DNA from 3 places in the Massilia sp. IC2-476 genome. Region 1 is predicted to be linked to each of the others. Evidence: predicted binding sites of a transcription regulator. Region 1 holds the regulator's gene; each other region holds the start of a gene.
What was found. The regulator HrcA, encoded in region 1, represses chaperone genes, less so after heat shock. The targets are predictions, from matches to a motif close to TTAGCACTCNNNNNNNNNGAGTGCTAA.

Region 1 (3,255 bases):
CGCCCGACATTTTAGTCCATTTGGCAAGCAGCTGGACGGTTTGCCTTTGTATCACGGTGTAACTGTCGGTTCCGCCCGGGTGCGTACGATTGCTTTCTACAGGCGCGCTCGCTATGCTTGCCCTGAACGCCCATCTTCCCACTGATCCGACCATGATCCCTCGCCGTCCCTGGCCCAAAGCCGTCCTGTTCGACCTCGACGACACCTTGTGGCCGATCGCCCCGGTGATCATCGAGGCCGAGCAGATCCTGTTCGCCTGGCTGCGCGAGCATGCGCCGCGGGTGGCCCAGCAGTACACGATCGAGACCCTGCGCCAGGCCAGGCTCGAGTTGCTGGCGCGCCGGCCCGAATTCCAGCTCGACCTCGGCGCCCTGCGCCGCGCCGGCCTGATCGCCGCCTTCGAGCAGGCCGGCGAGGACGCCGGCAAGGTGGAACAGGCGATGGCCGAGTTCTTCGCCGCCCGCAATGCCGTGATTCCCTATGATGACGTGCTGCCCGGCCTGCTGCGCCTGAAGGGCAGGGTGCGGATCGGCTCCGTCACCAACGGCAATGCCGATCTGCAGACGATCGGCCTGGCGCGCCACTTCGACGCCTCGGTGTCGGCGCCCGCTTTCGGGGTGGCCAAGCCGGACCGTGCGATCTTCCTGGAAGCCTGCCGCCAGCTCGACGTGGCACCTGGCGAGGCCGTGTATGTGGGCGACGACCTGCGGCTCGACGTCTACGGCGCCCAGCGCGCCGGCCTGCGCGCCGTGTGGATGAACCGGACCGGCCAGGTCAACTACCTGCCGGACGAGGTCAGGCCGGACGCGGAGGTGAGCAGCATGGACGGCCTGCTGGACTGGCTCAAGCGCGAGCACGGATGAACTGGCGCCAGCCGCGCAAGCGTGCATAATAGAGAGCGACCTTCCGCCTATCTGTACTGTCAACCCGCAATGCAACTCGAACCCCGCGCCCAGACCCTGCTCAAAGCCCTCGTCGAACGCTATATCGCCGACGGCCAGCCTGTCGGATCGCGTGCGCTGTCGAAGATTTCCGGCCTCGACGTGTCGCCGGCCACGATCCGCAACATCATGGCCGACCTCGAAGAGATGGGCTACGTGGCCAGCCCCCACACCTCGGCCGGCCGGATCCCGACCCCACGCGGCTACCGCCTGTTCGTCGACACCCTGCTTACCGTGCAGCACATCGACGAGCAGGCCGCCGCCGCCCAGCACATGCGCCTGCCCGCGCAGCAGCCGCAGAAGATCATCGCCAACGCGGCCCAGATGCTGTCCTCGCTCTCGCAGTTCGCCGGGGTGGTGCAAAGCCCGCGGCGCGAGTCGGTGTTCCAGCAGATCGAATTCCTGCGCCTGTCCGAGAAGCGCATTTTGCTGGTGATCGTCGACCCGCGCGGCGACGTCCAGAACCGCCTGCTGCTGACCGAGGTCGACTACAGCCCGAGCCAGCTGACGCAGTCGGCCAACTACCTGAACCAGAACTACGCGGGGCTCACCTTCGACGAGGTGCGCCAGCGCCTGAGCGGCGAACTGCGCCAGCTGCGCGACGACATGGGCAAGTTGATGCAGGTGGCGGTGGAGGCGGGCAGCGAAGCGATGGCCGAGGGCGACGACATGGTGATCGCCGGGGAGCGCAACCTGCTGTCGGTCACGGACCTGTCCTCCAACATGAGCTCGCTGCGCCAGATGTTCGAGATGTTCGAGCAGAAGACCGGCCTGATGCAACTGCTCGACGTGTCGAGCAAGGCGGGAGGAGTGCAGATCTTCATCGGCGGCGAATCCAAGCTGGTGCCGATGGACGAGATGAGCGTGGTGACGGCGCCCTACGAGGTCAATGGGCGCATTGTCGGGACGCTGGGGGTGATCGGACCGACGCGCATGGCCTATGAGCGCGTGATTCCGATTGTGGATATTACGGCGAAGCTGTTGTCGAACGCCTTGAGCCAGTCTTGACGTATCTGGCTGCGGAGCGAAACTTGGGCGAATCAATGCCAGTGGCATGGATTCGGCCTTCGCCGGGACGACGTTGGTTAGCGCGCGGTCAGTTGCCGCTATTAATTCCTGTAGCCTTAAGACCGTCATCCCGGCAAAGGCCGGGATCCAATTTTGCCTGCGTCGAGTCAGCCTGAGCGTTCACTGCTTCCGCGGGCAACCCACTTTCACACAATTCCCATAAATCGCCAGCGAATGCTCGGCGATCTTGTACCCGCGCTCCACCGCGATCTTGTGCTGGCGCGACTCGATCTCTTCGTCGTAGAACTCTTCCACGTGGCCGCAGTCAAGACAGACGAGGTGGTCGTGGTGGGAGCCGGCGTTGAGCTCGTAGATGGCCTTGCCGGTCTCGAAGTGGTTGCGGTTCAGCAGGCCGGCCTGTTCGAACTGGGTCAGCACGCGGTACACCGTGGCCAGGCCCACGTCCATGTTGTCGGCAAGGAGGATCTTGTAGACATCTTCCGCCGTCAAATGCCGTACGGAGCTGTTCTGGAAGATTTCCAGGATTTTCAGGCGCGGCAGGGTAGCCTTCAGGCCGCTGGCCTTCAGGTCGGTGGGGTTGTTACTCATGTTTGTTGCTCGTTGTTTGGCATAGTGCTTTATGATATAGCGTTTTGGAGCTCCCGCTCAAACGTTTTGAGGTTACCTATGCACGTCAAACCAGCCGTTTTCCGTCGATTCTCTGCCCGGGCAGCGCTTGCGGCCGGCCTCGCCTGCACCCTGATGCTGTCCGGTTGCGCGGCCTGGCGCAACCAGACGCGCCCGGCTGCACCGGTGGAAACGGATCCGGCGACCATCGTCGCCGACGCCCAGAGATCTGCCGCCGCCGCCAATGCCGGCGCCCAGACCGTCCAGGCGTCCAAGCTGCAGAAGTTCTTCTGGATCTTCTCGCCCTACCGCCCCGACATCCAGCAGGGTAACTTCGTGTCGGCGGAAATGCTGAGGGAACTGAAGGTCGGCCAGAGCCGCGACCAGGTGCGCTTCCTCCTCGGCTCGCCGCTGCTCACCGACGTGTTCCACGAAGACCGCTGGGACTACCCGTTCTACCTCGCGCGCGGCAACGGCGAGCTGACCACCAGCCGCGTCACCGTCTACTTCAAGGACGACAAGGTCGAGCGCTTCGAAGGCGGCAACCTGCCGACCGAGCGCGAATACATCGACCGCATCGCCGGCCCGGCCAAGGTGAGCACCAAGGCCAAGCCGGAAACCCGTCCGGTCGAAGCGCCGAAGGTCAGCGGCGCCCCGGTGATCCAGCCATGAGCAAGTT
Region 2 (3,255 bases), on a different contig from region 1:
ACTGACTTCGTCCGGCTCGGATTTCATCAACCAATAGCGCATCGAATCTCCATCGACAAGCACCAATAAAAAAAGCGGCTGCGTACCAAGGTGCGCAACCGCTCGTGTGTGTAGCCCCGCCTGTGTCGTTATTGCCGGCATCCCGAACCAAAAGGCTCAAGGTGGTCGCAGTCAGCTCGATTTCGGGTTCGTCAGACTAGTGACGCTCGCGCCCACCAGGCATGTCCCGCAACCTATGCGAAAGAATGGTTCAAGGAATATATGACAAATCTCGAACACCGCAGGGTAGAGCGCAGTTTACTCTGTTGACCGAGCATGTCAACCGAAACTGAATCCAATCCGACATTCAGGACAGATTTTCCTGCGTCGACAAAGCCTTGTCGAGGACGGTGTGCATCGCTTCCAGCTTCTGCTTCACTTCCAGGATCGACATGTCGGACAGGGGGCCCTGGGGCGATTTGACCGACAGGAACTCCGCCGCCACGCTGAGCGCCGCCATGACCGCGATGCGGTCGGTGCCCCGGACCTTGCCCGAGTCGCGTAGCGCGCACATCTTGCCGTCCAGGTAGCTGACCGCCTCGCGCAGGGTGCGCTCTTCGCCTTCGCGACAGGCCAGGCGGTAGGGCTGGCCCATGATGGTGCAATCGAGATGGATCATTGGGTAGCCTCGTTCGCTTCGTCGGCGTCATCCTCGGGCGCAGGGGCTTCCGGCAGGGGAAGCTCGGCGAGCAGCGCTTCGACACGGTACTGGGCCTGGACCAGCCGCTCCTTGAACTCCTGGTTCTCGGCGCTGAGCAGGCTGTTGGCCTGGCGCAGCAGGTGGTTCTCGGCGCGCAGCGACTGGGTCAGCTGGGCGAGCCGGTCGATCTTGTCGGAGAGGTCTTGAAATTCGGAAATCATTCGACACTATAGGACTGAGTTCGTTTTTCCGTCAACCGAATCGCGCCTCCATCAGGAGGAGGACGGCGTCCGGGCCGTGGCCATGGGGCGCCCGGGGGCGCGGCCATCCGTGTGGCCCCCCGGCGCGATTCCGGTGTACGCTGCCCGGCTATTGTCGCGGATGCCACAGGCGAGAGTGTACAACCCATCTATTGGATTGTGTTTTCGCAAAAAAGTCGGTTCGATCCCCCACATTCCCGCTTGAAATGGGAAGTTATGATCCCTATAATCATGTTGCGTTAGCACTCGTCGATTGAGAGTGCTAACAACCGTTTCCAGGCCGACGCCCTCTGGCGGCGGCATCGAATAGCTAGTCAAACCACTGAAAAATAAGGAGTTTTGCATGAACCTTCGTCCTCTGCACGATCGCGTAATCGTGAAGCGTCTCGACCAGGAAACCAAAACTGCATCCGGCCTGATCATCCCAGACGCGGCCGCCGAGAAGCCGGACCAGGGCGAGATCCTCGCCGTCGGCAACGGCAAGGTGCAGGAAAACGGCCAGGTTCGCCCGCTGGAAGTGAAGGTCGGTGACCGCGTCCTGTTCGGCAAGTACTCGGGCCAGGCCGTCAAGGTCGATGGCCAGGAACTGCTGGTCATGCGCGAAGAAGACATCATGGCCGTCGTGGCCCAGTAATCCTCCTCGTATAGAACATTCACGAATTCATTCGGAGAAATAAAAAAATGGCAGCTAAAGAAGTAGTGTTCGGCGACGCAGCGCGCGCCAAGATGGTCGAAGGCGTCAACATCCTCGCCAACGCAGTCAAAGTCACCCTGGGCCCGAAAGGCCGCAACGTGGTGCTGGAGCGCTCGTTCGGCGCCCCGACCGTCACCAAGGACGGCGTCTCGGTCGCGAAAGAGATCGAGCTGAAGGACAAGCTCATGAACATGGGCGCGCAGATGGTCAAGGAAGTCGCTTCGAAGACCAGCGACAACGCCGGTGACGGCACCACCACCGCGACCGTGCTGGCACAAGCCATCGTCCGCGAAGGCATGAAGTTCGTCGCCGCCGGCATGAACCCGATGGACCTGAAGCGCGGCATCGACAAGGCCGTCGCCGCCACCGTCGAAGAACTGAAGAAGATCGCCAAGCCGACCACCACCTCGAAAGAGATCGCGCAAGTCGGCGCCATCTCGGCCAACTCGGAAACCTCGATCGGCGAGCGTATCGCCGAGGCGATGGAAAAAGTCGGCAAGGAAGGCGTCATCACCGTCGAAGACGGCAAGTCGCTGAACGACGAGCTGGACATCGTGGAAGGCATGCAGTTCGACCGCGGCTACCTGTCGCCGTACTTCATCAACAACCCGGACAAGCAGGTCGCGGTTCACGAGAACCCGTTCATCCTGCTGTGCGACAAGAAGATCTCGAACATCCGTGATCTGCTGCCGGTGCTGGAGCAAGTTGCAAAAGCCGGCCGTCCGCTGGTGATCGTCGCCGAAGACATCGAAGGCGAAGCGCTGGCGACCCTGGTGGTCAACAACATCCGTGGCATCCTGAAGACCGTCGCCGTCAAGGCGCCTGGCTTCGGCGACCGCCGCAAGGCCATGCTGGAAGACATCGCCATCCTGACCGGCGGCCAGGTCATCGCCGAAGAAGTCGGCCTGACCCTGGAAAAGGTCACCCTGCAGGAGCTGGGCCAGGCCAAGCGCGTCGAAGTGGGCAAGGAAAACACCATCATCATCGACGGCGCCGGCGCCGCTGAATCGATCGAAGCACGCGTCAAAATGGTCCGCGTGCAGATCGAAGAAGCAACCTCGGACTACGACCGCGAAAAACTGCAGGAACGCGTGGCCAAGCTGGCCGGCGGCGTTGCCGTGATCCGCGTCGGTGCAGCCACCGAAGTCGAGATGAAAGAGAAGAAAGCACGCGTGGAAGACGCGCTGCACGCAACCCGCGCTGCCGTGGAAGAAGGCATCGTCCCGGGCGGCGGCGTGGCCCTGCTGCGCGCACGTTCGTCGCTGGACATCAAGGGTGACAACCCTGACCAGGACGCAGGCATCAAGATCGTCCTGCGCGCCATGGAAGAGCCGCTGCGCATGATCGTCCAGAACGCCGGCGACGAGCCGTCGGTCGTGGTGGCAGCCGTCATCGCCGGCACCGGCAACTACGGCTACAATGCCGCCAACGGCACCTATGGCGACATGGTTGAAATGGGCGTGCTGGATCCGGCCAAGGTCACCCGCTCGGCACTGCAGAATGCAGCGTCGATCGCCGGCCTGATGCTGACCACCGACTGCATGGTTTCGGAAGTCGTTGAAGACAAGCCGGCCGGCGGTATGGGCGGCATGGGTGGTATGGGCGGCATGGGCGGCATGGAC
Region 3 (3,255 bases), on a different contig from region 1:
TGATCTCGACCCATGACGAGCAGGTGCTCGACAGTGCGCAAGCGCGCGTGATCCGCCTGGAACATGGCCAACTGATGGGAGGTGCCGTATGAGCCCGTGGGTCCGCCAGCACCGCTTCGCCTTCGGCGCCGCGCTGTCCACCGTGCGCAAGGCGCCGGGCAGCTTCCTGTTCAACGTGCTCGTGGTCGCCTTTGCCCTGATGCTGCCGTTTGCCGGCATCACCCTGCTCGACAACGTGCGGCCGCTGTCCGAACAGCTGTCGGTCGATCCGGAAATCAGCCTGTTCATGAAGGCGGAAGCCACGCGCGAGCAGGCCTCCAGCCTGCAGCCGCAGATCCGTTCGATTCTGGCCCAAGCCGGCAAGTCCGAGATCGCCTTCGTGCCGCGCGAAAAGGCGCTGGCCTCGCTCAAGGAGAAGAGCGGGCTGGGCGACGTGCTGGACACGCTGGGCGACAACCCGCTGCCGGACAGTTTCGTGATGAAGCTGGCGGGCAGCGGCGCGGCCACCCAGGTCGACGCCATCACCGAACAGCTGCGCGCCCTGCCCGGTGTCGACACCGTGCAGGTGGATTCGGCCTGGGTCAAGCGCCTGACCGCCCTGCTGCGCATCCTGCGCCTGGCCCTGCTGCTGCTGGCGGTGACGCTGGGCGTGGTGGTGATCGCGGTGGTGTTCAACACCATCCGCCTGCAGGTGCTGACGCAGAAGGAAGAGATCGCCGTGTCCAAGCTGCTGGGCGCGACGGACAACTTCATCCACCGCCCCTTCTACTACACGGGCGCCCTGCTCGGCCTGTGTGCGGGCGCGGTGGCGCTCGGCGCGGTGATGCTGGCGCTGCATCCCCTGAACAGCGCGATTGCCGAGTTTGCAAGGCTGTATGCCTCGGAATTCCAGCTGACACCGCTCGGTGCGCTGGAAACGGCGGGCGTGCTGGCCATCAGTGCCGGCCTCGGGCTGATCGGGGCGATGCTGTCGGTGCAGCGGCACCTGGCGCGCGTGCAGTAATCTAGCTGGCGTAGACCGCGTGGGCGGAATCCGCCCACCCTACGAACAGCCAATGCACCGTAGGGTGGGCGGGTCTTCCCGCCCACGCGGTCAGTCATCATTAAGCACCCACAGAAAGGCTCAGCCGACCCTCCCTACGTTCAGACGGGTTGAATTCCTACAGAACGTCCCCAGCGAACGTGCGCCATCCAACAGAAGACCCGTTCCCGCGCCTTTAACCTGTCTCTAACACGTTTTCCAGCTGTTTATGGCTCACTTTTGAGCTGAATCAACCAAATACAGGTCGCCTGCTCTACAGTGGAATCGGCAGGATTTTGATTCCCAAAGGCAATACTTTAGCCAAACTTAATCGATTTCGACAAATCGATGGCTTGCCTAGCACTCACCCATGGAGAGTGCTAATATATGTCTCGAAGAAAGCGAAATCAAGAAGAGCATCCAGTAACAAGCGGTAACGCTGGTGTCACGCGGCATGTGTCCGTGGCACATTGGGGATGCAGCAAGATTACTATAAGGGAAATGAACATGTCCGCACAATCCGCATTGGTTCCTGCCGGCAGTCGCGCCCTGAATCTGGGTTTCACCGGCAATCTCGGCAATATTGACGCCTATATCTCGGCCGTCAATCGCCTGCCGATGCTGACCCACGAAGAAGAGATTTCGCTGGCCAAGCGCCTGCACGAAAAGAATGATCTCGATGCCGCCCAGAAGCTGGTCCTGTCGCACCTGCGCCTGGTCGTGTCGATCGCGCGCGGCTACCTCGGCTACGGCCTGCCGCACGCTGACCTGATCCAGGAAGGCAATATCGGCCTGATGAAGGCCGTCAAGCGCTTCGACCCGAACCAGGGCGTGCGTCTCGTCTCGTACGCGATGCACTGGATCAAGGCCGAGATGCACGAATACATCCTGAAGAACTGGCGCCTGGTGAAGGTCGCGACGACCAAAGCCCAGCGCAAACTGTTCTTCAACCTGCGCAGCAACAAGCAGGGCCTGGACACCATGACCCCGAGCCAGGTGGACGAGCTGGCGAAGATGCTCGACGTCAAGCGCGAAGAAGTGATCGAGATGGAAACCCGCCTGTCGGGCCGCGACATCGCCCTCGAATCGCCGACCGACGACGAAGACGACAAGTTCGCGCCGATCGCCTACCTGTCCTCGGAACAGCAGGAACCGACCCGCGTGCTGGAAGCCGAGCAGGTCGACCGCCTGCAGTCGGAAGGCCTCGAGACTGCGTTGGGCAAGCTCGACCCGCGTTCGCGCCGCATCGTCGAAGCGCGCTGGCTGGCCAACGACGACGGTTCGGGCGCCACGCTGCACACGCTGGCTGAAGAGTTCGGCGTGTCGGCCGAGCGCATCCGCCAGATCGAATCGGCAGCGCTCAAGAAGATGAAGGGCGCGCTGGCGGCTTACGTGTAAGCTGGCTTAGCCAACAAAAAACCCGCTGCGGCGGGTTTTTTCTTTTTCTGGCGTCGGCTCAGTGTGTGAGCTTCGCGGTTTTCTCCTGCTCCTCGACCAGCAGCTTCTCCAGCCCTTTCAACATGCTGTTGGTCGCCTCGTGGGTCGAGTTGACCTGCGTGAGGACGCGGTAGACGCTGCGTGCGTCAATCTCACCCAGCTCGAAGCTGCTGAAGGTATTCGCTACCTGCGTGTAATCCATGAAGCTGGTACCCCGGTTCGCGAGCACCTGCTGCGTATCCCGCATGTTCGCGTACTGCATCGCGTAATGCTTCAGCCTTTCGGTCTCGACGTAGGTGAGGGCCTGGTTGGCCACGGCGACGTCCCAGGCCTCGCGCTGGATCGAGGGCGAGAACATGTTGACGCCGAAACGTCCTCCGCCCCCCTCCACCGCGAGCTGGACGGCCTCCTTGTCTGCCTTGCCGGCCTTGATGTTGGCCAGCAGGATTTCTTTCATCTTCGCCGTCTTGTCGATCTGCTGCTGGTTCTGCTTGATGACCGAGCGCACCTCGGCCAGGTTCGCAGCCAGCTCGGCGTCGATATTGCGGATCGCCTCGTGCGCCCGGTGGTTCTGGTGGTAGCGGTGCACGCCGTTTTCCAGCGCCAGGGCTGTGATGATACTGACGACGATCATGATGTACTCGCCGGCGAATTCCTTGAACGAGTGGGATTTGGGTACTTCTACGTGCATGGCGTTTCCGTGGCAATAAAGAACAGCCAACCATAGCATGCCTGCCCGCCGCCGTATCCACCCGGTCCCCTTTTGATGCGCAGCGCATGAAGCAACGCGTTCCGCA

Region 2: a site for HrcA is predicted at 1,179-1,205, ahead of groES (co-chaperone GroES). Genes of this name have one in related genera too.
Region 3: a site for HrcA is predicted at 1,379-1,405, ahead of rpoH (RNA polymerase sigma factor RpoH). Genes of this name have one in related genera too.

Annotation. Positions count from the first base shown of each region.
Region 1 covers NZ_JAJFER010000005.1:410,945-414,199, reverse strand. Annotated here, with positions in the region: gene LK539_RS16060 (HAD family hydrolase) at 153-863, shown strand; gene hrcA (heat-inducible transcriptional repressor HrcA) at 933-1,949, shown strand; gene fur (ferric iron uptake transcriptional regulator) at 2,130-2,558, opposite strand; gene LK539_RS16045 (outer membrane protein assembly factor BamE) at 2,637-3,248, shown strand; gene dapB (4-hydroxy-tetrahydrodipicolinate reductase) at 3,245-3,255, shown strand, end outside.
Region 2 covers NZ_JAJFER010000001.1:772,594-775,848, forward strand. Annotated here, with positions in the region: gene LK539_RS03550 (EVE domain-containing protein) at 1-42, opposite strand, end outside; RNA gene ssrS (6S RNA) at 110-290, opposite strand; gene LK539_RS03560 (cell division protein ZapA) at 347-658, opposite strand; gene LK539_RS03565 (hypothetical protein) at 655-900, opposite strand; gene groES (co-chaperone GroES) at 1,283-1,573, shown strand; gene groL (chaperonin GroEL) at 1,621-3,255, shown strand, end outside.
Region 3 covers NZ_JAJFER010000002.1:285,644-288,898, reverse strand. Annotated here, with positions in the region: gene LK539_RS06210 (cell division ATP-binding protein FtsE) at 1-92, shown strand, start outside; gene ftsX (permease-like cell division protein FtsX) at 89-1,003, shown strand; gene rpoH (RNA polymerase sigma factor RpoH) at 1,529-2,419, shown strand; gene LK539_RS06195 (hypothetical protein) at 2,478-3,149, opposite strand.